Regions from separate parts of the Neobacillus sp. YIM B06451 genome, predicted to be linked through region 2. Evidence: riboswitches for the same ligand, from Rfam matches in the RefSeq annotation. Region 2 holds a riboswitch; the other holds the start of a gene.

Region 1 (15,552 bases), on a different contig from region 2:
AATACGTTGCATTCTTTTGCAGGTACAACTTCAATAGGAAATACTCTCTCCTCCCTTTTTTTAAAAAAATAGTCTTGAGTCCAAGAGTGTTTAATTAAAAATAATGAGGGAAGAGTTTTTTATAACAATTCAGAACAAAATAGACATACCTAACAAGGAGTGAAAAAAATGGGCAAAAAAACAATGGGAATCCATCATATAACAGCTATTGTAGGCCATCCTCAGGAAAACGTTGATTTCTATGCAGGAGTGCTCGGACTGCGACTGGTGAAGCAAACCGTCAATTTTGATGATCCTGGAACGTATCACCTTTATTTTGGCAACGCTGGTGGGCAGCCTGGAACCATTATCACCTTCTTCCCGTGGGCAGGAGCATATAAAGGAAGAATCGGTGATGGCCAGGTTGGGGTAACTTCGTATGCGGTCCCATCGGGGGCTATGGAATTTTGGGAGAAGAGGCTTGAAAAGTTTAAAATTTCTTTTTCGAAAACAGAGCGTTTCGGTGAGAAGTATCTGCAATTCGAGGACACCCATGGCTTACGTCTGGAGATTGTCGAGAGAGAAGAAGGGGAACTAAATCACTGGACTTTCGGAGATGTTACTCCGGAAGTGGCCATTAAGGGGTTTGGAGGGGCAACTCTCTTTTCCGCCCAGCCTGATAAAACGGCAGACTTGCTGGAAAAGGTTATGGGCCTTGAATTCATTGGCAGTGAAGGTGACTTCCTTCGGTTCCGTTCTTCAGCAGACATCGGAAATGTGATTGATTTGAAAGCCATTCCGACTGGGCGAGGCCAAATGGGCGTAGGAACAGTTCACCATATTGCTTGGAGGGCAATCGATGATGAGGACCAATTGGATTGGCAATCATACGTGGCCGCAAATGGATATGGAGTAACGCCTGTACAGGACAGGAATTATTTCAATGCCATCTATTTCAGGGAACATGGTGAGATCCTTTTTGAAATTGCGACAGACCCTCCCGGATTTGCCCATGATGAATCACAAGAGACAATGGGCGCAAAATTGATGCTTCCTTCGCGGTATGAGCAGTTAAGGGAGCGAATTGAGCGGAAGTTGCTGCCGTTTGAAGTCAGGAACCTAGACTGATTAAAGGAAAAAGGATGATACGATTGCTTTCTATAGATCCGTCCAAGAATACCGAAAGAGAAAATTACAAGTTCCTAATTGGGAGTATCATACCCAGGCCGATTGCTTTCGTTACCACATTATCAAAAGACGCCGTTTTGAACGGTGCACCTTTCAGTTACTTTAACATTGTATCTTCCAATCCTCCGATGATCTCCCTTTCGATTCAAAGGAGAGACGGAAGACAAAAGGATACTGCAAGGAACATCATCCATTCCAAGGAATTTGTTGTCCATATTGTTGATGAGCAAAATGTTGAAAAAATAAATAAAACAGCGGCAAGCCTTCCTCCTGATCAAAGCGAGATCGAGATGGCAAATTTAACCCCGGTTAATAGTGTGAAAGTTTCAGTTCCTGGGGTTAAGGAAGCCAAGATTAGGATGGAATGTAGATTGGAACAGAACTTGGAGCTGGGTGATGAAGATTCAATCGGATGCGATATGATCATAGGGAGAGTGGTTCAATTCCATATTGAACCTGACATTTATGAAAATGGGCGAATAGATCCCAATGGCTTGGCTGCCGTCAGTCGGTTGGCAGGAACAAATTACGCGAAAATAGGTGAAATCTTTTCAATTGAGCGGCCTGAATAGGTTTCCTCTACAAGCTCTGGATCGGAACTTGCCAAGTCCGGCCTTCCTAAGAAGGAAAGAAATGAAAGAAAACGATGCATCTTGTGCACGTTCATGTTTTGGAGGGAGAAAAATGAAACATATATTTAACAAGGGAAAGGATTTAACAAGACCGACTTTGCTTTTGCTTCATGGCACAGGAGGAAATGAATTGGACCTGCTTCCGCTTGCGGGAAGAATAGATGATGAGGCTTCTGTTTTGAGTGTCCGCGGCAATGTACTGGAAAATGGAATGCCGCGCTTCTTCAGGAGATTGGCGGAAGGTGTCTTCGATGAAGAGGATCTTGTTTACCGAACCCGGGAATTAAATGAATTTCTTGATGAGGCGGCCAAAAACTATGGATTTGACCGTGACAACATTGTTGCCATAGGTTACTCGAATGGAGCAAATATAGCTGCAAGTTTATTATTCCATTACCAAAATGCACTGAAGGGGGCAATCCTGCATCATCCAATGGTACCGCTGCGGGGCTTGGAACTTCCTGATTTGTTAGGAACATCAGTGTTTATCGCCGCGGGAACAAACGATCCAATCTGTTCACCAACCGAATCGGCTGAACTCCAGTCTTTATTGGAAAAAGCGGGTGCAGAAGTTGAGATTCATTGGGAAAATCGTGGGCATCAACTGACTATATCAGAAGTCGAAGCGGCTGCAGAGTGGTTTCGAAAAGTTTTGGAATGAAAAGAAATAATTAGGGTAATATACTAAAGGGTGATATGAGTATGGGATTTTTATCCAGATTATTTGGGAGATCCAAAAGTAAGGAGGAAGAAAAAATGTCAAATGTCAAACTAGCAGTCATTTTTTACAGTATGGGTGGCACGAACTTCCAACTTGCTAAGTGGGCCGAGGAAGGCGCAAGAGAAGCAGGTGCAGAGGTAAAGGTATTTAAAGTACAGGAATTGGCTCCTGAATCCGTCGTACAGGGAAATGAAGTGTGGAAACGGACGACAGAAGCAACAAAGGATGTTCCCGTTGTCACCTCTGAAGATCTTGAATGGGCCGATGCGATCATCTTCAGCGTTCCTACAAGATTTGGGAATATGCCTTCCCAAATGAAGCAGTTCCTTGATACTCAGGGAGGATTATGGGCAACTGGAAAAACAGTTAACAAAGTTGTCAGTGCCATGACTTCTGCCCAGAATCCACATGGAGGCCAGGAAGCGACAATTCTTTCCCTCTATACGTCAATGATGCACTGGGGAGCAATTATCGCGCCACCAGGCTACACGGATCCTGTATTATTTGGCGCAGGAGGCAATCCGTACGGGACAAGTGTCACAGTCGGTGAAGATGGGAAAATGAAAGATGCTTCCCAGGCAGAACCGGCAGTTAAGCACCAAGCAAAACGTACTGTCCAAGTCGCTGAGTGGGTTAAAAAAGGAAATCAATAATGGAGTATGGGAGCTAATCAAATGATATTTGATTAGCTCTTTTACTATATGGGAGGCGGAGCTTTTGAATGAAAAAAAGGCTGTTGGAGAAAAAGCAGTAGAATTTTTAAAGGAAGATATCGTAGTTGGATTAGGAACAGGCTCCACAGTTTATTACACCCTACAATTGCTTGGAAAACTTGTTCAACAGGGTTATTCCATTAAAGGAATTCCAACATCAAGCCAAACGGCAAAAATAGCAACCGAATTAAATATCCCTCTAACATCATTCAATGAGATAGATGAAATTGATATTGCTATTGATGGGGCTGATGAAGTCAGCAGCAGCTTAGAATTAATAAAAGGCGGCGGTGGTGCATTATTACGTGAAAAAATAGTAGCCAAAGCTGCAAAGAAATTAATCATTGTAGCAGACTCCAGTAAATTGGTTGACTGGCTTGGCTCTTTTCCATTGCCAGTCGAAATCGTCCCTTTTGGGGTGGAAGCGACCAAAAGGCATATACAAAAGCTTGGGATCAATCCTGAAATAAGAATGGTTGATGGGACCCCTTTTATTACAGATAATGGGAACTATATCCTCGATTGTGCATGCCCTAAAATATTGGCCCCACATGAAATGGAGCATGACTTGAATATGATTCCAGGCGTAGTGGATAATGGCCTTTTTATAGGGATGGCTGACATGGTCATAACCATGGATAGAAACAAGGAAGTAATAATCATGGAGAGGGAGAAACAAGTAACAAACACTATTCATCAATGAGAATTCCAACATCCAGGAGGTTACGTTATATATAGAAAGTTAGGGAGTGAAAGGAAAAAGGTACCTATATACCTAGGTACCAAAATGAATTACTTAATTGCAGCACTTTTCACTTGATTGGCTCTCGCAGCAGAGCGCAATTCTAGTTTGATGTTCTTCAACCTCTTTAATTTCCACAGAACAGCAATCCGCTTCGGTATTCTGTCCAAGGAATTTTTTAATGAAGTCCAGCATTTCAGTTCACCTCCTTTCATTAATCGAAAATTTTTGATTAAAAAACCATCTTAAACAAAGAAGAATACGAAGCCTGACACCGTGCTCATCGTAATGACAGAAAGTACAAACGCGATGACCAGCTGTTTGCGGAAGATGGATTTTAATAGGACCACCTCCGGAAGGCTTGCACCAGCGGAAGAAATCATGAGCGCCATAACCGGGCCAAGAGCCATACCTTTTGCAATCAGGATCTGGGAGATTGGAATCATGCTTGAAAGTCGAATATATAAAGGAATCCCGATGATAGCCGCGATAGGGATTAGCCACCATTGGTCGTGTCCGAACCATTCAGCGATAAAGTGTGTGGGAACTAATCCATGAATGGCCGCACCGATAAAGGCTCCAAACAGTAAATAAGGATAGACATTTTTCATGAGGGAAAGAGTTTCACTAACCGCATACCTCCAGTTGAATTTACGGTTTGGCTGCTCATATCCCTTCATCACAACATTTTTTACATGGCGTTCAAACCCGAGTTTATCGAGTGAAAAGCCGATGACGATTGATAACATGGAAGTAATTAACGTATAGAGAGCAGTTACTTTCCAGCCCATTACGACTCCCATGATAGTCAGGATGGTCGGATCCAGGACCGGCGAGGCGAATAGGAAGACCATTGTAATTGAAAATGGAATTTTGTTCTTTAGCATGTTGACGACAACCGGAATGGTAGAGCAAGAGCAGAATGGTGTGATAAAAGCAAAAACGATGGCGATGATGCTTGCAAGAAATCTATTGCCACCGGTCAGCTTCCGTTCAATTTTTTCATACGGTATATATCCTTGAAGCAGGCTGATGGCAAAACTGATAATAATAAAAAGGAAGGTCAGTTCGGCCGCGATTCCAAGGAAACTTTTTAAAAAGTCCATCATAACTTATCCTCCTATGCCTCGCACAAATGAGGGCAATCGTTCACCTTCGTTTTCTTTTTGAAAAAACTAAAAACGTTTCTTTCTTCCTTAGGATAGGAGTGTTTCCAAGCATCCTTTGCGTTCTCTTCAATTTCCCGTTGCTTCACTTCGATAATCAGTTCAATATCGAACATTGTCATTGCTTTTTCCCCCTTAATCAAATAAAGTTGATTTATTAATCAAAAAAAATTGATTTATGGTAAACCCTGAAGGCCTAACAGGAAGTAGGCCTGAATAGGCAGCATAACTCGGGTGACAGTAAATGTTTGATTTCCTTCTCGTTAATCGCGTAATAGCTCCAGGTGCCCTTTGTTTCCTTTGAAATCAACTTGGCGTCAAGCAGGATTTTCAAGTGGTACGACAGCTTTGATTGCTGCATGTCGATCATGTCGGCTAAATCGCAAACACAGATGGAATCTTGCTGGCAAAGAAGGTTTAAGATCTGAAGCCGTTTTTGGTCAGCGAGTGCTTTGAATTTTTGCTCGTATGTCCCAAAAGTATTCAGCAGGGAAACATCCGTCAGTGGGATTGTCTTTTCCATTCGGTATCTTCCTTTCATCAAAATTTATTGATTAATTGTATTATAGTTCCAGTATATCCGAATTGCAACACTAAAAATCAATTTTTTTTGATTTAAAAGAACTTTTTTATTGTCTATAAAAACACAGCGAATTTCACACGGCTGAGCCCTCCTGAAACTAAGCTTTTATGGGATAAAAAAAGAGCTTCTCCCCACAAAGCCGAAATAAGCAAGTGCCAAACAAACTTTGCCGGCTGGAGGGAAAGCTCCCTATACCTAAAGTGGTTCCACATGGACATGGACATCGTATACGCCATGCTCTTCCATCATAATTTTCTCAACGAGGGTTGCGATATCATGTGCTTCCTTGATTCCGAGTGTTGGATTTACAAGAATCACACAATCAATGACCTCGTTATTGCCGTAATATCGTCCTTTGATTTCTTTTATGCCTTTCACATCTTTAACGTTTAAAATAATTTCCTTGTAGAGATCAAGCTTTTTTTCATCAAAACCATCCGATAGTTCATGTGAGGCTTGTTTAAAAATATCCCAGGCTGTTTTACAAATTAAAAACCCTACAACTATGGCTGTTACTGTGTCTAACCAAGGCATGTTCAGTTGCGAGCCGAAAATACCGATGGCAGTACCAATACTGACCCAGGCATCCGATAGGTTATCTTTCGCCGCTGCCGAAACGGAACTGCTATTAATTTTTATCGCAAGTTTATTATTGTACCGATATACAAAATACATAGCGATCGCGGAAACAAGGGCGACATAAGCGGCGATAATATCAGGGGACTCTTTCCCGCTATGAAACATGGAAGTGAATCCATCAATTAGCACTTGAATTCCCACAGCAGCCATAATGAACGAAGCTACCATTGAAGCAATGGTTTCGCTTTTCCAGTGGCCATATTTGTGATTTTCATCTGCAGGCTTTTGTGAAATTTTCAGTCCGATCAGTACAGCGACAGAGGCTATAATATCGGTTGTATTATTTAACCCGTCCGCTTTTAGGGCTGCAGACTCGCTCATATACCCAATGATTAGCTTTGAACAGGAGAGTACGAGGTAGGCCACTATGCTTATGATGGCCCCGCGTTCCCCAAGTTTTAAATCCTTGTACTTTTGCTCTTCCACTGAACCCACCGCCTCTTGAAAAACTCCTCCATAACCATAACATTCAGTAACCGTGTGGGTCTAGGGCAAGAGTTTTGTGTGTTTTTAACTAAATAAGGCATGGTAAAGAAAGTTAACCAGGATAAAAAGTACGGGCAACTCGTGGAGAGACAATCAAAGCCTGATATGACAGCAGTCTTTGCACTAGGGCTTATGGGACCTTAAATCATTGGCTCTGAAAAATGAAAAAAGCCAGCACGAAATAGTTGGCTTAAATATTTTTTACATCTGTTGTTCGGCCATTTTCTTTGCATTCAGCCGTTCCTACAAAATATGAATCATATAAGTATAACATCTGCTCAACTAGGTTGAACGAGGTGAAAAGTAGCCGGGAGAGAAAGGCCAGCTTGCTTAAATTAGGGGAAAACGAAAAGCGCGGGAGAAACCGTGCTTTTCGTTTTGATTTACTTTCTTTGTCTTACCCGTTTCAGAATGCTCTCCACAAACAGGCGGCAACGGGGGAGGTCAGTGTCCTGGGGGGCCAATTCAACCTTCAATGTCGCTGCAAGTGTTGTTTGAACGAACAGCATGTCCCTGAAAGCATCCACCGCCCCGCAAAAATGCGGGTAGAAGCTGTCTCCGGTCCCGGCAATCCCAGTAATAACGTGTTTTGTATCCGATTGTTCAAAGGCTTCATAAATCGGATGCATACTCGATGGGACTTCCCCATTTCCCCATGTGTAGGTTGCGATTGCGATTGCATCAAAGTCCTTCAGTATTTCGCATGGAAAAAGGCTTGCTTCAAATAGAGAAGGGGATATGCCGTATTGTTGAAAAACGAATTTAATATTTTCCGCTAAAACTCTCGTATTGCCGGTTACTGAAGTGTAAACAATTGCAATCTCCATTTCATAATTCGTCAAAGCCATTTGATTGGGTAACCTTCGTATACGTCCGTGATTTTTGTTCGAAAAAATCGGATTTCGTCTCATTGATCATTTCATCACTGAAAACTTGGATCCATGGCATCGGGTTATCCCGGTCGTCATAAAGGTTTTTCAGACCTAGCTGCCGTAGCCGCTTATTGGCCAAATACTCGACGTATCCTTTGAATTCAGCCAAGTTAATCCCATCAATCTCTTTCAGGATTTCGGCTGCCCATTCATTTTCCAAATCCACTGCTTTGCCGATTGCCTCGTAAATATATTGGATATTCTTTTCTGTATTTAGGCTTGGATTTTCGGCGAGGAGGATTCGGATGAATTGGGATATAAAATAGGCGTGCTGCATTTCATCGCGTTGTATATAGCTGATCATGGTGCTCGTCTTCAGCATTTTTTGCTGGCGGGCGAGATTATAGAAAAATGCAAATCCCGCATAAAAATAAATCCCCTCCAAAATAATTGAATTGACCCCTAACTCAAATAGATGCTGTGGCGAAGGTGTTTGACGAAATTTTTCATAGGCATCCAAAATCAGCTTGTTCCTTTTTTGCACGATAGGGTCAGCCTTTGCTTCATTGAATCTCTTATTCTGCTCACTTAAAGGGACCAAGGAGCTTAACACATACGAATACGATTCGTTATGGACGGCTTCCTGCTGTGAAATGACCGCAAAAATCGCTTTAAAGCTGGAATCCGTAACATAATCCATCACTTGGCTCATTGTCGGTGTTTGCAGGCTGTCAAGGGAGGCAAGCTGAGTGTTGACCCGCAGGAAAATATCTTTTTCAACAGCGCTTAAAGAATCCCATTGCTTGATGTCGTCCTGCATATTGATCTCCTGTGCTTTCCAGAAGTTGGACAGCAGAGTCTGGTATAGGTCATACATTTGCGGATAGGCAATATCATTCCAGTTGAGCAGTCCCGATGACTGGCCGTTAATGATTCCTGTTGAGCGATTGGGCTCATCGTGGTTTAATAGGTTGCTTTTTTTCAATGGGGCATATGTTTCCATGATTGTTCTCCTTTCATTGAAATAAAAGAAATGTATAAAATGTGTCTAGCTCCACAAGGAACGCTTCGGCAGCATAACATCGCACGAAGGAAAAGCGTTCTTCTTTTCCGAGGAACGCCCAACGCCTAGTGTACTTCGGTCCCCTCGCTACGATAAGTCAACATCGATTCGCTTTCGCTCATCGTGTTTCCTTTATCTCCATCGGGGCCTTCCAGTCCATACGGCGCTAAACGGGCGCTTACGCTTTTCTGCTTAACTGTGGCATGCTTCACATTCCTGGATTTCCTCCTGGGACGTGCTCCGTACATAATAGGTGGTCTTTAGGCCTAGTTTCCATGCCTCCAAATGAAGGTTCAACAGATCTTTTGCTTTAATGTCGTGCCTTACATAGAGATTGAAGCTGATCGACTGGTCAATATGGCGCTGCCGTTTTGCATTTTGGCGGATGCTCCAGGTTTGGTCGAGTTCATGCCGCGCACGCCGGTAAAAATTATAGGTGATATGGTTCAGATCGGGAGCTGTTACCTTGAATTTGAAATTCTTCTTTTCCTCTGCGTATTCAACTGAATAGAGAGGATCGATACCATCCGTCGAGCCGCCGATTTTGGCGGTTGAAGAGTTTGGCGCAACGGCCATTAGCCAGCCATTCCTGATTCCATTTTTCCGGACATCTTCTTTAAGTTTGGCCCAGCGGCTGGATGAATAGCTCCGCCGCTCGAAGTATCTTCCTGTTTCCCATTCAGATCCAGGGAATTTGCTGTAAGGGCCCTTTTCCTTTGCAAGCTCCATGGAGGCGCGAATCGCATAGTAGGCTACATCTTCATAAAGCTTATCTGCATAGGTAACAGCGTCCTCACTTTCCCACTGGATTCCCCTGAGGGCGAGGAGGTGGTGCCACCCGAATGTTCCAAGCCCAACCGCCCTGAATTTTTTGTTCGTCTGCTGGGCCTGGCCAACAGGAATAGTATTTAAATCGATTGCATTATCAAGCATTCTTACTTGAATTGAAATCAGCCTATTTAGAACTTCTGCCGGAACGGCTTTTGATAGATTGATGGATGATAGGTTGCAGACGACAAAATCACCTGGCCTGCGGACAATCACGATGTCTCCATCTTCGTTCAAGTATTCTTTTACAATCGTGGTAGGGGACATATTCTGTGCAATTTCCGTGCATAAATTGCTGCAATAAATAGCAGTCCTGCCTTCCCCGGAAAGGTGCTTGTTCGGATTTTGCCTGTTCACTTCATCCCTGTAAAACATATAGGGGGTGCCTGTTTCAAGCTGTGCAACCATAATCCTTGCCATAATATCCATCGCCCGGTACGTTTTCCGCGGCAAAAGCGGATTGTTAACAGCTTCGTAGTATTTTTCCGTGAACAGTCTCCTTTCCTTTTCATCGTAAAAGTCTTCAAGGCCAAGAGGATGCCCTTCCCCGTCGCGCCAGCCCATAAGCTGCTTCACCTGGTGAGGGCAGAAGGTGTGCCAATCGCCAATGCTTCTCCCGTTTTCATCAGTCTCCAGCAGTTTTTCCATGAAAAGGTCCGGGATGGCGACGCCGGTAAAGATATCGTGGGCCTTTCGTCTTTCATCGCCGTTGTTCGTTTTTAAATCGAGGAATCCATTCATAATGTCCTTATGGAAAATATCAAGGTAAATGGCGATGGCGCCTTGCCTTTGACCAAGCTGGTCGACGCTGACGGCAGTATCGTTGATTAGCCTTATCCACGGCACTACCCCGGAAGACATCCCTTTGAAGCCTTTAATATCGGAACCAAGGGCACGTACCTTTCCAAAATAAATGCCGATTCCGCCGCCATCCTTGCTAAGGCGGGCGATATCCCAATTGTTCAAATAGATGCCATCAAGCGAGTCCTCAACCGTATCGATAAAACAGGATGAAAGTTGGCCGTAGCTTTTCCCTGCATTGGAGAGGGTAGGGGTAGCAACAGTCAAATATAAATTGCTCATCGCCCAATAGGCCTCTTTGACAAGTCCGAGCCTTTTCGCTTTGTCTTCTTGCATCATCAGCGTCATGGCAATGACCATAAAACGTTCTTGCGGGAGCTCAAATAGATTGCGCGCATAGTCTCTGGCCAGATAACGATCCGCAAACAAAAACAATCCTATGTAGGTGAAAAGCTTGTCTCTTGCAGGCTCTATCTCCCGTGATAACTCATCAATCTCTTCTTTTGAATAAGTGGACAAAAGAGACGGCGAATATATGTTCATGTCGGTGAGTTTCGTTATCAGGCTGTAAAAGCTACCGTATTTCAATTGGCTGGCATAGCCACGGGTTTCAGCAGCTTCCCTGTACAATTGCTCCAGGTAAATCCGGGCCGCCACAAATGTCCAGTCGGGCTGGTCGATGGCGATATTGTTCAATGCGTAATACAAAGCCTGCTGTCCAGCTTCTACTTCTGAAGCCTCCAATTCAATCAACTTGTCTTTTATCTGCGAACAGTCCAAACCATACTCTTTAGCAGTTTCTTCAAGAGCCTGCAAGATGCTTGAATAATTAGCCTGTAGTTGTTTTCCCATAATCATCCCTCCAAAATTAAAATAAAAAATCCGCTCATGAACTGAGCGGATGAAACGATCACATCAAAAGGAGGGAAGTGATACTAGAGCAATAACCTGCCTTCTGATTGCCATCGTTTCATCTTCCCAATCCCCGAGGAAGTGAAACAGCTTAAGAGAGGACAGGTCTCCTGACTCATGCGTCATTCTACTCTGGACCCTTCCCTTACAGGCACCTTGTTAAAGCACGTTGTAAAGTGGTTTGTCCATTTCGTCTGCATTTACAGTTGCGGGGGCAGCTCCGGATTCTCACCGGATTCCCTATTAAGCCTAACGGCATCCAATCTCAAGGCAATACTATATATAGTTATACTATTTTTCTTTTTATCAATATATTGAGTATGTTCTCTATGGTATCTGAATCACTTCTAGTTGGCAAGCAAAAACATTTTCATTTTTAATAAAACATTTTAATCCAGTGCCCGAACTGCTTTTTGCCCTTGATGAATTATGTCCTTTTTTTGAAAAGAGCAGTCCATAGCCCATTTACGCCAAAAACCCCTTCATGCTCATTCGCTTGTTTCATTTTCCTCAATTCAACAGCCTCAAAGTCACGAAAAACATACCTAATTTTTTCTTCTGTAAATCCGAGGCCTCCTTGCAGCGTCCGGAGCTTGTATACCTCGAGGTCTGAAAGGGAAGAACCGCCAAGTTCCCCGCCTTCGACAAAGCAGGTAAGGCCAAAGTGCCCTCCCGGCTTCAATGCATTTGCAACCAGCTCAAGGTATCCCATCCTCCGATGCGGGGGAATGTGATGAAAACACCCGGAATCATAAACGAAATCATAGCTCCCATTTATTAAGTTAAATTCAAAAATATTGCCAAGGATGAAACTGACATCGATTTTATGGTGCCTGGCCCTTTCCATTCCCCAATCCAAAGCTTCACGAGACGAATCAATCGCATCTACTTGGCACCCCATTTGGGCCAGGAAAAAAGCGTTACGTCCAGAACCGCAGCCAAGTTCAAGTGCAGTCCCGGGAGTTAAAAGCCCTTTTTTAAAATAGCCTACAAGATTTTCATCAGGAAGGTTCCTGAAAAAGGGGACGTTCCGATCTCGATTAACATAAAACTCGTCCCAATTGAACTTGGATTCCTCTCTTAACAGCTCATCAAGCATGAATAGAAGTTCCTCGTTGCTTGAAATTATTGTTACCATCAACATCACCTCTTTCCGAATCGTATACTATTCCATTCTACCGTTGTCACCATTAATAACCATTACAGACATATTAAGGAAGTATTAAAAATTCTGATCTACCTAAGCGGATGGGGAGTATAAATAAACCTTTTAGTGTATGTATTGGCTCGAATTTAAAGGTTTAAGATCATTCTTATGTAATTGTCCTTTGAATAAAAAGGCCTGCTCAGGAATGCTGGAAGCTGTGCTATATTAGGTGGCCAATTTTATAATTTACAATAATTCATTACAAATATTACAAATATGACAAACGGTTCTGGAGCTGTTTGTGGTCAGTAGGAGGTGCAACTATCTTTAATAGGTAAATGTACTTGGATGATAGGAGTTGATTTTACGAGAAATAGTTCAATCGTTTAGTACAAGGCTATTTGCAGTAACGTATACATACAGTACATCCTGATAAAAGAACTAAACAAGGAGGGGAAAGCTTTAAACGAAAAAAAGGATTAACCTCTAAAAAAGAGAGGATTGCATAGATAATGGGCACTGAAGTGTTCGTAACGATTACATTTTTTATATTGACAATGCTTTTTATTTTCTGGAGGCCTAAAGGATTAAATGAAGCAATTCCTTCAACAATCGGGGCACTCGCAGTAGTCATTTGGGGAAACATCACTCTGGCAAACTTAATAGATATTAGCTCGAAGGTGAGTGGTGCGGCCATTACTATCATCTCAACAATTGTGATGGTGCTTGTACTAGAAAGTGTTGGTTTCTTTAAATGGTCGATTGCGGTCCTTTCAAATCTTGCACGGGGAAATGGCAGGAGATTGTTTTGGCTGACGAATCTATTTTGCTTCCTGATGACGATTTTCTTCAATAATGATGGAAGTATTCTTATCACCACCCCAATTTTAATTCTTCTATTAAAAAAGCTTAAACTGAAAAGGCGCCAGAAAATCCCCTACCTTTTAAGCGGAGCCTTAATTGCAACCGCTTCAAGTGCACCCATAGGAGTAAGCAATATCGTCAACCTTATTGCCTTAAAAATAATAGGGATGGATCTTTATCTTCATACGCTCCTCATGTTTACTCCGGGAATACTTGGGTTACTATTTTTATCTACGCTGCTTTATCTCGTATTCAGAAATGATATTCCCCGTAAAATAGCGCATATTACGCTGACAAGTGATTTTAAAGAACACAACTATCATCCGCTTCAGGATAATCATTTAGCACCCGAACATAAAAAGCAAAAGAAAATCATGATTGGAATTTTGATGTTTGTCTTTTTGATAAGATTGGGCCTCTTTGTCGCTTCCTATGTTGGTATTCCAATGGAAATAATCGCAGTCCTTGGCTCGGTACTTCTTTTGGGGTGGAGATGGATTTACCTTAAGGTGCCCCCAACGGATATGGCTGCAAAGACGCCATGGCATATTTTAGTCTTTGCATACACAATGTATATCTTGATTTATGGTCTCCATAATATTGGGCTGACGGATATCCTAATCGTCCATCTCCATGAATTGGTTAATGAAAGCCTATTCCATGCTAGTTTAGTAATGGGTGGTACCCTTTCAATTATTTCAAACATATTCAATAATCATCCAGCGTTGATGATTGGTACATTGGCGCTTACAAATATGGGGTTGGATCCAATCACCGTAAAGACTGTTTATCTAGCAAATATCATCGGAAGTGATATAGGAGCGTTATTCCTTCCAATCGGAACGCTGGCAACATTAATGTGGATGCATATCCTGAAAAAAGGAAAGGTTGCGATTAGCTGGGGAGAATATATTCGTGTCACGATCAGGGTTATTCCTGCAACCGTTCTGTTTACCTTGGTGATTTTATATCTGTGGATTGAGTTTATATTTAATGGAAAGTCACTCTAAAGAAAGGCGAATGGGAACATCACCACGGCTAAATGGTCTTTGCCTTGTTGCTGTTCCTTTGAACGCCTTAAAACCTGCCCTCCACACGTAGGACAGGTTTAAGGTGCATCTCATAAACATTATGGCCAGTGTATCATTTTAATATGAGGTACTTTCCAGTAGATAGTTTCGCCACTTGCAATATTCAGCTCGGCTATATTCTCATGTATCAGTTTTAGCAGTCCGATTTTTTTGGGATGGTCCCCAAGATCGAATACAACTAATTTTCCTTCAAGTTTTTTTAGCTGCTCCTCAAATGAGCGCTGCAATGGAATGCTGACTGGCTTTACGGGCAATTCCTCGTTTGGAAGCGTATAAGGAGTGGAATTGGTTTGATAAGGTGTAAGCCATTTTAAATGATTTAACGAGATTAGCATCGTTTTGTAAATAGGAGAGTAGAAGACAAAATAATCATTTAGCACGCTAAGGATATATCCATGAATGGATTTGTTCCCCGTTACAAAAATCTCAACGAATTTGCCTTTGGCATTGGTAAGGGTCTTACGATAAGAAACTGATTTTGTTTCTTCAAAGATAGGCATTTCAGGAGGTTCACCCTCAAATTCAAGTTCAATCTGATCATCAGGCCGCAAATTATGAATATGTGAAAAAGGAATGTATAAATAATCCTTTCCATTAAATAGAACGATAATATCCTGGCCTATATCGATAAGAATCCCCTGAAATAACGTCTTGCCAGAAATCTCGATTTCTATCTTTTGCCCTTTTAAGGCTAAAACATTTTTCACTTTTGATACCCCTTTTCAGCAAAGAGAGGGCAGTTGGCAGGCTCTCTAAATATTACACTGCATGGGTCCATTAGGCATTTTAAAAAGTTGCCCCAGGCATTCTGCTTGAATAGGAGAATGCCTGGGCTTTATGGACAGGTTTTATCTGGGCTTCCAAATATAATCAATTGTTTTTATTACTTTTTCGAAGCGATGATCCATGGAACTGCTTGAAGAGCTACTTGAAGTTCTTCCGGAAGTTTTCCTGCCTGAACTTTTATGTTTTTTTTGTTCGCTTTGAATTGACATGGATTCATCGGAGGATTCGGATTCTTCGTTTTTTTCATTGGACGATTTTTGGTTGGACTGTTTTGCTTTTTTATAGGAGCCTTTTGGGCCGCAGCTTATATTTTTAATATGGAAGGGATTGATTCTTAAA
Region 2 (15,552 bases):
ATTAGGCCCTTCCCCGAGTTCAAAGACGGTCCCATCCCCGGCGGTAAACGTTTTTGCTTCTTCCTCAGCCTTTTTTCTGGCCAGTTCTTCCCGCTCCACAGCCGCTGTATAGAAAGCCGTCGTCGCTTTTTCTAGTTCATCTGTCAATTCTTCCCGTGCGGCTTCATTCGTAAGGTCTTCAATCATTTTTTTCGCTTCTTCAGCTTTTTTTTCAAACACTTCCCTGCTAGTCTTTTCATCGACAGACATATCGATGACCACCTGGACAGTCTGTTCGGCTGTCGCGAACATATTGATGATTCCCTCAAGCTTTTCGACTCTCAGGACGTATCTATCGGCGAATAGAGTGGAATATGGAGCCTCAAGGCTTTTGAATTTGCTGCTCTCCTCCATCGTGTCTTCCTTCAGCTGCGGCAATCCAGCAAGCAGCTCGGGCGCTAGCGGGTTTTCCGCGGCCAGCTTTTCCGCCTCTTTGATCCGTCCATATAAAGTCATGGCGATTGAAGCGCCTTTATTGTATTCCTGTATTTCTTTAATTTTTGGTTCCACTGTTTCTTTCAGGACTTTGCCAAGCTTCTTTTTTGCGTTTTCCGAAGCAGGTTCAAGGTCAGCTTTTGCAATGGCTAGCTTTGCTTCTACGGTTAAAATTTTGTCGCCATCAATTTTTTTAAACTCGCCGGTTTCTTCACCGGAGTTTATGTATTTTTTCAATTCCTTATATAAGTCGGCGGCGGAGGCTTTGGCCTCTTCTACCGAATCTTCAGCTCTTTTGTCTTTATTCGCTCCATACACTGCATAACCACCGGCTGTAATCGCCAAAGCAAACACTGCGATCATCACCAAAATTAACTTTCTGTTCAAAATTCCCCCTCCTTACTCTGTTATTGTTGCACAGAATCGGTTTGAATTCTAGATAAAAATTATCTATCTTACCATTCATAGGGACTTTTATTCGACAAAAATTGCTCCTTTTTTCACAAAAACGAGCCAATTCTTCCCAACAAGCTGACAAAAATTTTTCTTTTGCAGAATGATTATGATGCAAATTGGATGGTGGCGTGAAGTAACAAGTCTATCCGAAACGAGCGGCCCGGGTGGCCAGTTTTTCAAAAAAAAGCTCTAAAAAAAGGTTTAGGGCTGGCAGGGAAAGGGAATTACCAGTGATTACCTAATTATTACCCATACATATTTTGGTATAATGGTTGTAAGAAAATTCAAGACAATAATGGAAGGGGAGCATAATCAATAGCTAAGTACATCCTCCTGGTTGCCGTCATCATTGTGGGAAGTATTGCCGGCTGGCTTTATTATCCCCAGTATCAGATTAGCCAATTGAAGAAACAGTCGCTGGAAGCATCCGGCCAGGAAAGCTCTCCGACATATATTGATTATTATTCGAAGTATCCGAAGAATTCGCTATACCATCTTGCCCTTGGGGATTCGATTATCCGTGGAGTTGGAGCGGATCAGGACCAAAATCTTGTCCAGCATTTTTCAGAAGAGCTTGGGAGGCTGACTGCCAAGGAAGTCGATTTCCAGAATGAAGGGGTCAGCGGGATGACGAGCGGCGAATTGAAGCAGCTCGTTGATTCGAGCACGTATGACGAGGAAATTAAGCGGGCGGATATTATTACGGTGAATATCGGTGGAAATGATGTCCTTCGGGCAGCTAAGAAGACGGATTTCCAGTCGGCCTTTAAGGCGTTCGATTCGATTCAAGAGTCTTTTGCGCAAAATTTGGCCGATATCGCGACAAGGATTACGGAGATTAATCCGAAAGCGACGATTGTGTTCCTGGAATTGTATAATCCCCTTAATCCCGAAGCGGTGTATTATGGAATGGCCGACAAGCTTTTGCCAAAATGGAATTTGAATATTTACAGGACGGCCAAGGACATCCCGACTGCCATTGTCGTGGAAACGTCGAAGGTTATTAACGGGAATAATTTGCAGAACCTTGCCCCGGACGGCGTCCATCCGAATTCCCTTGGCTACAAGGCGATTGCTTCGCAAATCATTTTCCAATTAAGGACGAGCATGATAAAAGCCTCTGCTTAATGTGATTTGGAATTGATTTACATTGAATATTCAGGGCAATTATTGTATTATACTACTATCAAGCTGCGTTGTTCGTACTCATAATAAAGTTTTAACCTTTAAGCTGTTATAGGGAGTTTTTGAACGAAGCCGGAATGACATGCCTCCGCCTACACGGCAAGGAGGACAGGCAGGAACGCTTCTGGAGACACCCACTTTGAGGAGTGGTGGTTTAAAACTTTCTTATATTACCTACGGCAAATGCGGCTTTTCCTTTTAACATTATGACCGGTTCCCGGATGGGGCCGGTTTTTTGATGTGTTTTAAAGATGATTGACTGCGAAAAAAGAAGACCCGCCGAATTGAAAACGGGGTCCTCCTGTTTTCGATTGTTAAACTTTGCTGTTGATTTCCACTCCGGGCACACGCTTTCCGCGGGGCGTCAGTGGAGCCTCCTCGGCGCTTGCGCCTGTGGGGTCTCCACCTTGCCGCTGCATCCCGCTGGAGTCGGTGCCCTCCGCTCCAATCAACGAGATAACATTCAACACCATTATTTAACCTTGCCTTTTTTAAAACCTGCCCGACCTTAGTATTGAATAAATGATCCAGAGGAACATGAGGAACGCTACGGCGAAGCCGATTTCAAGCGCGTGGATGCTTGTCAGGAATGTATCCGTCCCAAAGGTTGCGCCAACTATAAGTCCCAGGACGACGATGCTGAAGGCCAGCAAGGTCAGGCTAAAAGATACTTGGTTTGAGATCCGATCGATTTTGTTAAAAATCGCATCGATTTGCGACAGGCTAATTTTCAGTTTCAGCTCGCCATCCGCAGTCTGTTCAAGGACTTCATCAACACGGCCGGGGAGCTTCGCAATGGTTTCCGACATTTCCTCCGCGTCTTTCAGGAGCCGCTTTCCTATATTAAATGGGTTGTAGCGCTCCATGACCAGTTCCTCGGCGTATGGCCTGGCCAGCTGGATCAGGTTCAGCTCCGGGTCGATTGCTGAAATGATTCCCTCGACAGTGATCAATGTTTTCCCGAGCATCGTCAACTCGGTCGGCACGATAATCCGGTGTTCCTGCGCGGTGGAAAGCAAATCCTTAACCGTCATTCCGAGATCCATTTCCCCGAGTGGAACCCTGCTCACCGTTTTGCTGATCCGGTCAACATCATCGTAAAATTCCTTTTCATCCACATCGGATGGTACATCGGAAAGCCGATATAGCGCTTTGACGATCATGTCGGTGTCCTCGCGCATTAGGCCGATCATCATCGAAGCCGTTTCATAACGCATCCTGCCCGAGAGCCTGCCAACCTGGCCAAAATCAATGAATGCAAGCTGCCCGGTCCTTTCCATATAGAGCATATTCCCCGGGTGTGGATCGCCGTGGAAAAAACCTTCCCGCAAAATTTGTGTAACAAATGCTTGGACAAGCAGATCGGCCAGCTCCCGCCGTTTTTTCTTGTCCGCCACCTTCACATTTACATCAGTTATCTTGATACCGTCGATTTTTTCCATTGTTAAAATATTCGATGTCGTGTAATCCCAGAAGATTTCCGGAACTTTGATCTTTTCATTTTTTTCAAACTGAAGGGCGATTGTTTCGGTATTGCGGGCCTCTTCTATATAATCAAGTTCTTTCCTGATCGAATTGCTTAGTTCTTCGGTGATTTCCGATACGTTGTATTGCTCGGCCAAATCATAATGCTGTTCAAGCTGCTTTGCCAAATCACGGAGGATTTCAAGGTCGGTATGGACCGTTTTCTGTATGCCGGGCCGTTGCACTTTCACCATGACTTTTTCGCCTGTCCACAATACAGCTTCATGGACCTGGCCAATGGATGCGGCAGCCACGTAGTCTTCATTAAAGGAATGGAAGATTTCTTCAGGAGGCTTGCCCAGTTCGCTTGTAAGCTTTTCCTTTATTTGTTCGATTGGAACGGGCGGAACATCGTCCTGGAGCGTCTCCAGTTCCCTAATTACATCGTCAGGCAAAAGGTCGCTCCTGATGCTCAGGAGCTGGCCGAGCTTAATGAATGTGGGGCCGAGCTCTTCCAGCAGACCCTTGATACGGACGCCTATTTCCTGGGAGTTTTCCTTTTTAAAATCGGCCTTAATCCGATCCTTGAATGAAAGGAGCTGGCTAAGGCCGACCTCTTCTATCAAATATCCGAATCCGTATTTCCCTAGAAGGGAAAGGATTTCTTTGTATCTGTTTAATCGCCGCAGCTTATCTGTCAACATTCCATCACCAACTGTCAGTCATGAACACGATTTGTATCGGGAGGGGTTTTTTTACTGGCAGTGTCGGCCAGGTTTCCGCTGAAACCCGTTTGTTCTTCAGCGCCAGTCAATTGCATATCTTCCGGTACACCTTGAATACCCGCGCCCGGAAGAGTGTCGCCGAACCCCGAGCCGGCAGAGCTCAGCCCGCTTCCGCTATCCGTATAGCCGGAAGATTTTTCGGACTGCTGGCTATCCTTCGTTCGGAGTGAGGCAAGCTCTTTTTGCAAAAGGACGATCTGGGCCTGTAAGGTATCGAATTCGTCCTTTGTTACAAATCCTAACTCTTTCAGTTGGCTTGTGATCGAGTTCCGGATATCCTGGTTCCAGCTCTCGCTTTTTTGCGCGCCTTTCCTGACAAGGTCATTGAACAGTGATTCCGCTTCGTTTTTGCTCATCGTGCCCTGTTCGGCCATTTTCATAATCGTTTCTTCAAGTTTTTCCTTGCCTGCGATTGCCGCTCCAAGGCCAAGCAAAATTCCTCTGCTGAATAAATCGCTCATATCTCTTTTCAGCCTCCTCTTCACTATGTCATTTCCTAATACCCTAAATGGACAAATTTTACCCATGCAATGGAAGAAAAATCTTTTTCATGGCAGGTAGTAGAGTGTGGCTTCGATTCCTGGCTAAGCAACTTGAATCTTCTGCGGGAGCCTGATACCTTAGCAGCAATTTTCAAAAAAGCTTTTCGGATAGGAATTGCCTATTCCGAGTCATTGGCGTTTTAACCCCACAAGAAGATTTGAAAAGAGGGACAGCTTTTTCTTTTTAAAAAACGGCTTTGCTCTTTTTAAAAAGAATTTTATTATTTCAGAATAGTAGTTTCTATTCCCAATTTAAAGTGTTAAAATAGCTAATACGTTTGTCGAATAGATAACTATTATTCTGTGTAAAAGGGGGGAATGAAAAGTGCTAACGTTCATTTTGGTTGTCCTCATGTTGTTCCTTGTTCCGGGCCCTGCGGTTTTTATAACAATATCGCAGACAGTTAAAGGAGGAATAAAGACCGGGATTGTTACCGGATTGGGGCTTGCGGCCGGGGACCTAATTCATACCGTCGCTGCTGTTGCGGGTTTGTCGGCAATCTTGATGACTTCCTCACTTGCGTTTGAGATCGTCAAATACATGGGGTCAGCGTATTTGATTTATTTAGGTATTATGGCTTTTTTGGAAAGGTCAAAAAAGGAACCGAAGACGGCAAAAAAGCCCTTGCTTCCAACTGGAATCCCGTCGTTCCGCCAGGCGCTGCTGATTGAACTGCTGAATCCGAAAACATCTTTGTTCTTCCTGGCGTTTTTGCCGCAGTTTGTGCGGTCTGACGGCCCGCCGGTTACAATCCAGCTTTTGATACTTGGCCTGACCTTTGTTGTAATGGGGATTGTCTACACGACCTCCCTTGTGTTACTGACCAGTTCCATTGGCAGCAAATTCTTCTCCAAACCTGGTCCGGCATCAAAGTGGATGGGGAAAGCTGTAGGCGTTGTCTATATTGGCCTGGGGCTTAAGCTGGCGCTCCAGACGCAGGATTAGGCGCAGGATATATTTTTATGGAACAAAATGCGCAAGCGCCTTGGTCAGCCCCGACCAGCATAAGACGGGGCCCGCAGGACGGGCCAGCCCTCCGGAGGGAACCGGCTTATGACCTCGAGGGGCTAGGCGCTGGAGCTGGAATACAATAACTTGTTTTGAGTTATCCGCAAGGATCAATTTTAAAGTTTCCTTAAAAATAAAAAAGTCCCCTCTTTCAAGGGGATTTTTCTTTTGGAAAATATATTGTTCTATTATTGGGTTTTATCGTTCAATTATTCGAGGATTTCGAATAATTCCCGGGTTATTTCGTTCAATAATTTCAGGGGTTCATTTCAGTCCGCCAGCAATGAAATATTTAAGCCGCCAGCTTTATGCCGACGGCTTCTTTTCAACCTTTTACTTTTAAATAAATGATAGGGGTATTGGACTTTACTTTGGGTTTACGGAAGGCGATCCAGTAAGCCATCGCAATAAACACGGCGCCGCCCACGGCATTTCCCAAAAATACCGGGATGAAATTGGCAACGTATTGGCCCCATGTATAATGCCCCTCGAAGATCGCTGCCGGGATGACAAACATGTTGGCAACGACATGCTGGAATCCGATGGCTACAAACGTCATTGTCGGGAACCAGATGCCAGCAATTTTTCCGATAATGTCCTTCGCGCCGTAGGAGAGCCAGACAGCCGCCGCGACAAGCCAGTTGCAGCCAATCCCTGAGACAAACGCTTCAAGGAACGTCGCCTCAAGCTTGTGTCCCGCAATACTGACTGTTTTTTCGAGGAATATTCCAGATGAAGTGAGTCCGGCTATATGCCCGAAAGCGTAGGCGACAAACAGGGCGCCGAGAAAGTTTGATAGTGTGATAATCACCCAATTTTGCATGACAGCGCGGACGGAAATCTTACGGGCGAACGCCGCAAGCGGGATAGCCATCATGTTTCCTGTCAGCAGCTCACCACCGGCAATAAGAGTGAGAATCAAGCCGATTGGAAAAACGGCTGCTCCGAGGAACGTGCCGATTCCGGCTATATCGCCGGTAAGCGGTGCTGTGATCCGGATTGACAACAAATAGCCGAGTGCGATGAACGCCCCGGCCTGGAAACCAAGAATCATTGAGGTTTTAAGGGAATAACCTGTTTTTTTGACGCCGTTTTGAACTGTGATGTCCATGATTTCTTCAGGCTTGGAATAGGAGGAAGACATATGACCGCGACCCTTCAAGTATTAATTGTGATTAGTTTCACAATTCTTCTTCCTCCATTTTACACTATTATTCACATCAGGCCTGTGAACATTTTTCAAAAAATGCTCAGTTTAACGTGGCTGTTGGTGTCCCCTCCACAAGGAAATCCTCAGAGAATAAATGTCACAGGGTGGGCTGCCTTTTGCATTTCCCGAGGTGCATGGCCACTTTCACCCTGTCATTTAACACAGCTTTTTATAAATGCCAGCCTGATTCCTTCACACGTCATCCCTTTCAAGGAGACCGTATTTCCGCTTGAACCGGCCTAGGCTTTTCAGCCACACATCGGCAAATAGCAACAGGAAAAATACATTCGAGCATGCATGCATGAAATCAAATAACGAGCTTGCGGCAAAATACGTTGCGATCGAGGCTGGGCTAACTTCGCCTCCGGATTGGGCAAACGCCAGCAATCCCCAAATATTCATAATCCATCCGAACAAAAAGCCCCATGCGAATCCGAAAGCTATTCTACCCCATCGGTTATCCATCAAGCGGGTTTTCCGCAATAAACCTGCCGTCAGCCCGACAAGACCCCATGCGGCCATTTGCCATGGCGTCCACGGCCCCTGGCCAAGGATCATGTTCGAGGCAAGGGCGGCGACCGCCCCAACCAAAAAGCCGCTTTCGGCACCGAATACAAGGCCGGACATGATAATCACAAACGTAGTTGGCTGGACCCCTGGGATGCTTGCGAACGGAATCCTTCCCACTGCCGCGATTGCTGCGAGTACGGCAAGGAGCACCAATTCCCTCGCTTCAATTTTCCTCCGTTCAAACCGGACGAGGAGGTAAATGAACGCCAAAGCGGCAAAGCCGACACTCGCCCACATAAACGCCTCCGCCTTTGCTGCGGCATAGAAAAGGAGGACCAGCATGATTGCAGGGATTACGGCGATAACAGCTTTTTTCCATCGAACCATGCTCTTCCTCCCTCCCAATTCCACATGATCATCTCTCAGCCTTTTTCCCAGGCTTGTCCAAGCTCCTGAACAGGCGCCTGGCCACTGTCGTGTAAAAGAAATTTCCTTTAAAAAAGCTTTCAGGCAAGTCTTCCGAAGTAATGTTACCCTGAAAAAGCATGCCGCACCGGGTGGCGTATTTTGCGGCGAATTCGATATCATGCGTCGCCATAAGAATTGCCGAACCGCTTTCCCTTATTCTTTGCAAAATTGAACCGAGGTTCTTTTTCGAAATCGGGTCGAGTCCTTTTGTCGGTTCATCCAACAGGAATACATCCGGTTTCCTGAGCAGCAGGCAAAGAAAGGCCGCCTTTTGGAGCTCTCCACCACTCAGGTCATATGGATGGCGATTAAGAAGGCTTTCTAGACCGAATTCGTGTACGAGCCGTTCAGCTTCCGAACGGTCCGTTCCCCATTTTAAGCAAGCAGCGTCAATTTCGCCCGCGACGCTGTCATGAAGGAAAAACAGCCTGGGATTTTGCGGCAAATAGGCAATCTTTCCGGCAAGATCCTGTGGATTCCACTTTTTGAACGGCCTGCCTTCAAAGGATACCTTCCCCTCCAAAGGCTTTAGTACGTTGGATAGCAATTTAAGCAAGGTTGACTTCCCGGAACCATTTCCGCCAAGAAGTGCATAAAGCTCGCCTCTTTTAAGCTCAAGCATGAAATCTTCAATTACAGGCCCATTCTTCTTTTCATATTGGAAGCCAAGGTTCTTCGCGAAAAGAAGGACCTCACCCGTTTGGACGGACTTCCCCGTCTCAAGGCCAGTTTCCGCAGCCCTCGGCCCAAGCAGGTCAAGCCTGCTCCGCCCTTCCTTTATGGAAAGCGGCAGGCTTTCCAGCAGGGTTTCTTTTTCCTCCCGCAAAAACAACGCGGGAATGCTTGGGATAAAGGCCTCGGAATTCGAACCCCAAAGCCTGCGCATGATGAGCCGCGGCGGCCCGTCCTGGACAATCCTGCCCCCTTCAAGCATGACCAGCCTGTCGGCAAGCGCAACCGCATCATCCAGGCGGTGCTCGGCAAGGATGATCGTCATCCCGAATTCCTCATTCAGCCGTTTTAGCATATCAAACAGTTCACGTGTGCTAACCGGATCAAGCTGGGAAGCAGGTTCATCAAGCAACAGGATATCCGGCTGCATCAACAAGACGGAAGCAAGATTCATTTGCTGCTTCCGTCCCCCCGATAGTTCATGCATTTTTTTATGTAAAATCGTTTCCGCCCCAAAAAAGCTGACGATTTCCGCAACACGGCTCCGCATTTCATTCGTCGGGAGGCCACGGTTTTCCAGTCCGAAAACCATCTCATGGAGCGGGTCGTCTGCGACAATCTGGTTTTCCGGGTCCTGAAAAACGAAACCTGTTTCGGCCGGACCAGGACCCCCTGTTGTTATCGTCCCATCAAGTTTTCCATGAGGGCGAATTTCTTCTTTTAAAAGCCTAAGCAGTGTACTTTTACCGGAGCCGGACGGGCCGAACAGGACGACGAATTCCCCCATGCCGATCGAAAGGCTAGCCGAGGAAAGCGCCGGTCCGGGGGCTTCCGGGTAGGTAAATGTAACGTTGTTCAGTTCGATGTATGCCAACGGAAAGCCCCTTTCAGTTCAATAATTGCCGGGAAGCCAACAAAACAGATCATGGCTATCAGCAAGCCTGTTTCCGCGCCCGACAGGCCCACACCCTCCATGATTGGATAAACGGCAAGCGTTCCCCACCCTTTTATCCGGCCATAAACAGCAAAAACAAAGGCAGGGATAAGTACACAGAACGCCAGCCAATCCAGTTTCCTGAAGCGGAAGTGGTGGTAGGCTGACCTTCGCCCGGTCCCATATGCACGTGCCTTCATTGAGTCCGCGGTCTGGATTGCCTCCTCAAGTGAAAAGACAAGCAGTGTCTGAATGTAAAGCATGCCGTTTTTGGCGCGCTCCCTTATCGTTCCCGACACAACGGTTATTCCCTTGCTTGCCTGGACGGCGGCTATTTCCCCGAGCCTAATCCTCATCAGCGGGATGAAGCGGAGTGTTAGCATAAGAAGGACTGCGAATTGCGGCATGATTTTTGAAAAAAGGAACAGCAGCTTGTTCGGAGTCATAATCTCATTGTAGGAAACGAACAAGGCGATAATACCCATGACCGATAGCGCCGCCATTCCGCCGAGCACAACCGCCTCCAGCGTGACTCGGTGGCTTACCCATTCAAAAAGGACATGGCGTCCCCTTTCATTGAAAAGGGGATTTACAACAAATAAGAGAGCCCCGCTTATCAGCATAAAAAAAAGCCATCGCCGCAGGCTTCTGCAGCGATCTTGGACAAAATTCACAAGCACTATGATGGAAAAGCCCGCGAGAAGGAAAACGGGATGCTGAAAAATAAGCAGGAGTGCCAGTGCTCCGGCATAGTAGCTAAACGCGGTTAAAGGATGGAGGCTGTTCATTCTTTTTTCAGAAAGTCTTCAGTGTAGACCCACTCAATCCTGTCGCCATTTGAAACTTTTACAATGCCTGCGCCTTTTTCAAGGCTCTTGCCATTCTTTTTGGAAATCCAGCCGCTCCTTGATCCATAATCAAATTCGTAGTAATTATCGATCCCCACCACATACGCAGTCGGGCCACTTCCTGTGTAATCGACGTCAATTCCCTTTTTACCCGCTGCTTTTAGGAGCAAATCAAGCACAGTGTCGCCATCCTTGAACTCAACTTTGGTTGCCGCAAGAATGACCCCTGCGTCGTCCGGGCCTGTAATTGTTATGGTTGCCGACGCTGCTGGCGCGGGCTTTTGGGCTGGCTTTGCAGATGGCTGGCTGCTTCCGCTTGTCCCGGAAGATCCCGTTCCGCCCGTGGAAGCAGTACTTCCCGAGGAAGACGTGCTTCCCGGAGAGACCGTGCTGCCCGGTGAAGCTGTGCTGGTTGAAGAACCGGAACCGCTCTTGGAGGAGGTAGTCCCGGAAGAAGCTGAAGTACCTGAACCAGCCTTTCCTGAGGTATTTGTGGTGTTTCCACTTCCGGCAGCTTCCCCGCCTTCTGTTCCGCTTGATGATCCGTTGCCCACAGATGCTTTGCCAGAGTTGCCTAGTTCAGAAGATGCGGTGGAAGTTGTGCCTTTGGACGTTTGGCCATTAGCTTCATCTTTTCCGGTTAAGACAGTTTCAGCATCCTCAGGCTCGGAGGAGGATGAGGTGTCAGCCGTTTTTTCCCTGGCCTGCTCTTCATTCGTTATGACCGTTTCCGATTGGCTATTCTTTTGTTTCGATTCCGAAGGCTCAGGGTTAGTACCGCATCCTCCAAGCGCAAGGGCGGCTAGCAATGAAAAAGAAAGCAGCAGCCTTATGATGAATTTACGTCCCATTGCCATTCCTCCTGTCCTCTATTTACTCTCGGCTTTGACGTGGCTTCCGGGCAGCGTTCTTGAAGGCCGCCCGGTGCTGGAAGCCATGCTTTAGGCGCGTTTTCTCCTCGTTGCGGCCAACAGGATTCCTCCCGCTGCCAGTAAGAACATGCCGATTGCAATCATCGTGTATCCATTTGTAGCCGTATCCGGTAGGCGGTGTCCTTCTTGTTCTCCAGCGCCTTCCTTGCCGGCTTCAGGAGCCTTTTGTTCAATAACGGAATTTTCGCCTGCTGATGGATCAAGCGCGAATGTGTAAAGGGAACCCTTGCCATCCTTGTAAAGCTGGTAGGCAACCAATGCCTGAACCCCTTGAGCTGTTGAAAGGGGATCCGCTTCGTCTCCCGCTTTCCAGGCGAATCCTCCATTTGCATGCCTGAACGACGCCAGATAGCCGAGCAACGTCTTTCCATCCGCTGTGATGATGCCGGTATTGGCATCAAGCCCTAAAGCCGACAGGGCAATCACTACCTGAGCGGTGGCAGGACTGCTGTCAACCTTGCCAGCGGCAAACAGCTGTTTCAAATAGGCAAGCCCTTTTTCGATTGCCGGTTTTACTGCTGCTTCATCTTTGTACGGGCTTAATGCCGTTAACACCATTGCCGTTGTATCCGGATCGCTTCCGGCCTCCATGTCAAGGCCCCAGCCGCCATCGCCGCCCTGGTTCGCGATAAGATGAGCCTTCAGCTTTTCCTGATTCCATTTTGCATCCGCAGGAACGGAAAAGTCCGCGCTGTCCAGGGCAATCAGACCGTATGCAGCCCCGTTAAGGCCCTGCCTTGTAAAATCGCCATTGTAGATGCCCTCTACCAGGTTGTATCCCGCAAAATTTTCGGGATTTCCACCAGCCGCGAGGATGCCGAGGGTGTACCGCTCATAATCGGTTATATTTCTGAACTGGCCTTTCCTGTCCGCCACCTTTTTCGCGACTTCCTTCAGGTAATCTTCGGGGATTGGCTTTCCTCCCTGTTTCAGGGCGATGGCTTCCCATTCCCCGAGGGGGTTATTTTTCAGAACATGCTCAAGTGTCCCATTTAAATCGCTAGCAAACTTGTCTGCCGGATAAACTTCGGCATCTTTTTCAGGCTCGCTCTTTCCAGGCTCTTCGGCTGGAGGAGCAAAGGTATCAAAGTTAAATGCAATCGTCTCGCCGTTTTTCAACGAGTAGCTTTCCGCACCGACCATCTGGGACTCTCCATTGACGTAAAAGCCCCAAAAGCTTGTGTTGGTCGCCTCAAGGCCATAAATGGAAGAAATCATTTTTCCGAAGTCGTATTGCACGTAAGAAACATTTTCAGGCCCGGCAACAGTCTGAAGGAGCTGGAATGCATTTGGCTTATCGATGAAAGCAATATCCTTAAACTCCTTAGGCTGATTGTCTTTGCCCTTAATAACAAGATTTACTTTTCCCGCTGGAGGCTCCGACTCATAACGGAACGTCAGGGTATCACCAGCTTGTGGCTTATACGAATCGGCGCCGGTCATTGCTGAAATGCCATTTATGTAAAATCCCCAGTAAACTGTATCTGTCGCGGGCAATCCGCTTATTCCTGTAATCATTTTTCCAAAGCTGTATTGCTCGTACTTGACCGCGTCCGTACCGGAAGTCTTGACGAGGGCGTCGAACGCTGTGTCAGTTTCCCCAATCTCTGTCTGCTTTTCGGAGAGTACCGTACCCTTTTCTCCGAGAACCTTCACCGTTACGGTAACAGCCGCCGCTGCCGCCTTTTGCCCTAGTCCCCCGGCAAATACGGTAAACACGAGCATCCAAGCAAGCATAAGCTTTACATACTGATTTCTTGCCATTCTCTTTCTCTCCCCATTCTTTTTTTACGCATAAAAAAATCCCCCTGTTAAGGAGGAGGTTCATTGTTAAGCAGGCATATGTATAGGAAGCCCGGCTTAACACCCTCCTATCCGCGTAGGTTAATGGTGCGTGTAAACAGGCAGGTCTCCTGGCTCATGGTCATCGCTCCCTATGCCTTCCCGCCCCTTGGGCAGTGGCAAAGTATAGGTTGCTCGCATTTACAGTGGCGGGACCGCGTTGGCTTTTAACCAAACTTCCCTTTTAAGCTGACAACAAGAATTGCCAGCACCTGTTCATAAAGGTATTTTTTATGTCCATTCCATTATACAAATAGTCTTCATGTTTTGTATAGGTATTTAACCTTCCCTTCTCCCACCTTCATTGTTTATTGGCAAGTTAGCGCTGCCTGTTCATTTCCCGCCTCACCATCAGCCCAAATAATCCCTTGAGCAAATAAGGCATCGCGAAAAAGATGAAGAAAACCCTAAACAGCTGATATCCGGCGACAATGGATAAATCAGCCCCAGTCTCGTGGGCGATGATGCCCATCTGGTCCATTCCGCCTGGCGCCATACTAAGATAGCTGGTCGTAAACGTAAGCCCGTATGAATTTTTCAAAAGAAGGGCCAATCCAGCCGATCCTGCGAGGAGCAAAATACTGGACCCTGCGGCGAATGGAATAAGTTTTCCGTTTCTTACTATGCTTCCTGGCTTGAACATGAGGCCGATATACGTCCCGATCATCAGCTGTGATACGTCCATGAGAACTCCCGGAAGCTCTGGCCCATCGACCCCGGAAACGGTTAAAACGGCCGTGATGATGATTGGTCCGGTCAGGAACGCGGTCGGAAGTCCAAGCTTTCTCCCCAAGACCGCAAAAACAACCGCCAGCGGAGCGAAGATTAGAATTTCGGGAAACAAGCCTGCGTCCGCGGCTGCCTGGATAACAGGATGGTCCGTGGTTCCTGAAAACGGATGTAGTACCGTGAATGGAACGATAAAAATGATCATCAACAGGCGGAACACTTGGAAAATTGTCACTGCCGAGCTATCCGTCCCCTTGATTTCTTCGGATAGGGCAATCATTTGTGAAAGTCCGCCCGGTATGCTCCCGATCAAAGCAGTCCGGTAATCGAGCCCGGAAAGCCTGGCAACTGCCATGGCCATCACGGCACAGTACCCGATCAAAAGGAATGTCATCAGCATAATTGACGGGAAATGCGTGATAATTTGCATCAAGGCAGGTTTCGTAAAAGAAAGGCCGATTGAATACCCAACGATGATAAGCGCCGTATCGCGAAGTTTCACCGGCCATTTCAAGGCCGCCTTCCCGGATATGGAGGCTGCAAGTGAAGCAGCCATCGGTCCTAGCAGCCAGGGCACAGGCAAGCCTAGGAATTCGAAAAGGGCACCGCCGAGTAGGGCAAGGAATAAAGTGAATAAAAAAGCTTTCAAATCAGATACCTTCACCATTTTTTATCCATCCTCATCACGGCGGCCTCCTAGTGGGAATGGCTTTTCATGTTTAAGCCATTCGCTCCCTGCCTTCCTTTTTTAAAAGAACGAGGTAATAAAGAATTGAAATAAATACAGACATCCCGGAGGCAAGATAAATGCTCCCGTACCCAAAGATATGGCCAATTTGGCCAAACAGCAACGCACCCACGCCAACGCCCAGGTCAAAAAAGGAAAAGAAGGTTGCGGTGGCCATCCCCCTCCGGTTCTTTGGCGACTTCTCGATTGCCCACGCCTGGAGCCCCGGTTGGATTGTACCAAAGCCAAAGCCATACAGCGCCGCCGCCAAAAATAAACTTTCCTTGTTTGGAAGCCAGAATAAAAGCAGCATCGCGAATAAAATCAGCAAGGCTCCTGGAATAAAAATCGCCCTATGGCCTTTTTTATCATAAATCTGTCCCGCAAATGCCCGTGTCACCAATAGGGCCAAGGCATAAATCAGAAAGTACCATTGAATGCCGGGAATCTCCTTTTGGGTGGTGTAAAGCGGCAGGAAAGACGCGGTCCCCCCGAAAGTAACTGTCATGAAAAAGAGCAGGATTGACGGCTGCAACGCGCTCTTTTCATAAAAGTCCCATTTAAGGGCGGTAGCCTTTTGGACCGCTTCCACCTTTTTGTACCGAATAACAGAAGAGAGCATCAAGGCGGCAAGGCCAAGGCCGGCGCAAATTAAAAAGAGCTGCTGGAAGTTCAATACACCGACAAGGATTAGGCCAAGCGACGGGCCGACCGCCAGTGCGATATTCCCCGACAAGCCATAGTAGCCCATCCCTTCACCCCTCC

Evidence for each region. A riboswitch is a leader RNA that binds a small molecule or an ion and turns the genes downstream of it on or off. The one in region 2 is predicted to bind cobalamin.
Region 1: another riboswitch for cobalamin. It lies ahead of RB160_RS21090 (ribonucleoside-diphosphate reductase subunit alpha); the one in region 2 lies ahead of RB160_RS16960 (DUF4430 domain-containing protein).

Annotation. Positions count from the first base shown of each region.
Region 1 is NZ_JAVFKJ010000018.1:2,427-17,978, reverse strand. Features, by position in the region: gene RB160_RS21150 (ring-cleaving dioxygenase) at 169-1,107, shown strand; gene RB160_RS21145 (flavin reductase family protein) at 1,131-1,739, shown strand; gene RB160_RS21140 (alpha/beta hydrolase) at 1,852-2,460, shown strand; gene wrbA (NAD(P)H:quinone oxidoreductase) at 2,556-3,173, shown strand; gene rpiA (ribose-5-phosphate isomerase RpiA) at 3,238-3,936, shown strand; gene RB160_RS21125 (hypothetical protein) at 4,030-4,170, opposite strand; gene RB160_RS21120 (permease) at 4,221-5,081, opposite strand; gene RB160_RS21115 (hypothetical protein) at 5,096-5,263, opposite strand; gene RB160_RS21110 (ArsR/SmtB family transcription factor) at 5,338-5,664, opposite strand; gene RB160_RS21105 (cation diffusion facilitator family transporter) at 5,920-6,789, opposite strand; gene RB160_RS21100 (flavodoxin domain-containing protein) at 7,233-7,697, opposite strand; gene RB160_RS21095 (ribonucleotide-diphosphate reductase subunit beta) at 7,678-8,724, opposite strand; gene RB160_RS21090 (ribonucleoside-diphosphate reductase subunit alpha) at 8,977-11,265, opposite strand; cobalamin riboswitch at 11,409-11,603, opposite strand; gene RB160_RS21085 (class I SAM-dependent methyltransferase) at 11,753-12,463, opposite strand; gene RB160_RS21080 (arsenic transporter) at 12,985-14,346, shown strand; gene RB160_RS21075 (DUF2642 domain-containing protein) at 14,466-15,134, opposite strand; gene RB160_RS21070 (spore coat protein) at 15,276-15,552, opposite strand, start outside.
Region 2 is NZ_JAVFKJ010000011.1:109,414-124,965, reverse strand. Features, by position in the region: gene RB160_RS17020 (hypothetical protein) at 1-861, opposite strand, end outside; gene RB160_RS17015 (GDSL-type esterase/lipase family protein) at 1,282-2,058, shown strand; RNA gene ssrS (6S RNA) at 2,116-2,311, shown strand; gene RB160_RS17005 (hypothetical protein) at 2,430-2,585, opposite strand; gene RB160_RS17000 (ABC1 kinase family protein) at 2,607-4,283, opposite strand; gene RB160_RS16995 (phasin family protein) at 4,298-4,825, opposite strand; gene RB160_RS16990 (LysE family translocator) at 5,232-5,852, shown strand; gene RB160_RS16985 (formate/nitrite transporter family protein) at 6,241-7,059, opposite strand; gene RB160_RS16980 (ECF transporter S component) at 7,318-8,022, opposite strand; gene RB160_RS16975 (ABC transporter ATP-binding protein) at 8,051-9,649, opposite strand; gene RB160_RS16970 (energy-coupling factor transporter transmembrane component T) at 9,631-10,332, opposite strand; gene RB160_RS16965 (DUF4430 domain-containing protein) at 10,494-11,408, opposite strand; gene RB160_RS16960 (DUF4430 domain-containing protein) at 11,499-13,253, opposite strand; cobalamin riboswitch at 13,376-13,562, opposite strand; gene RB160_RS16955 (AbrB family transcriptional regulator) at 13,651-14,727, opposite strand; gene RB160_RS16950 (MFS transporter) at 14,780-15,552, opposite strand, start outside.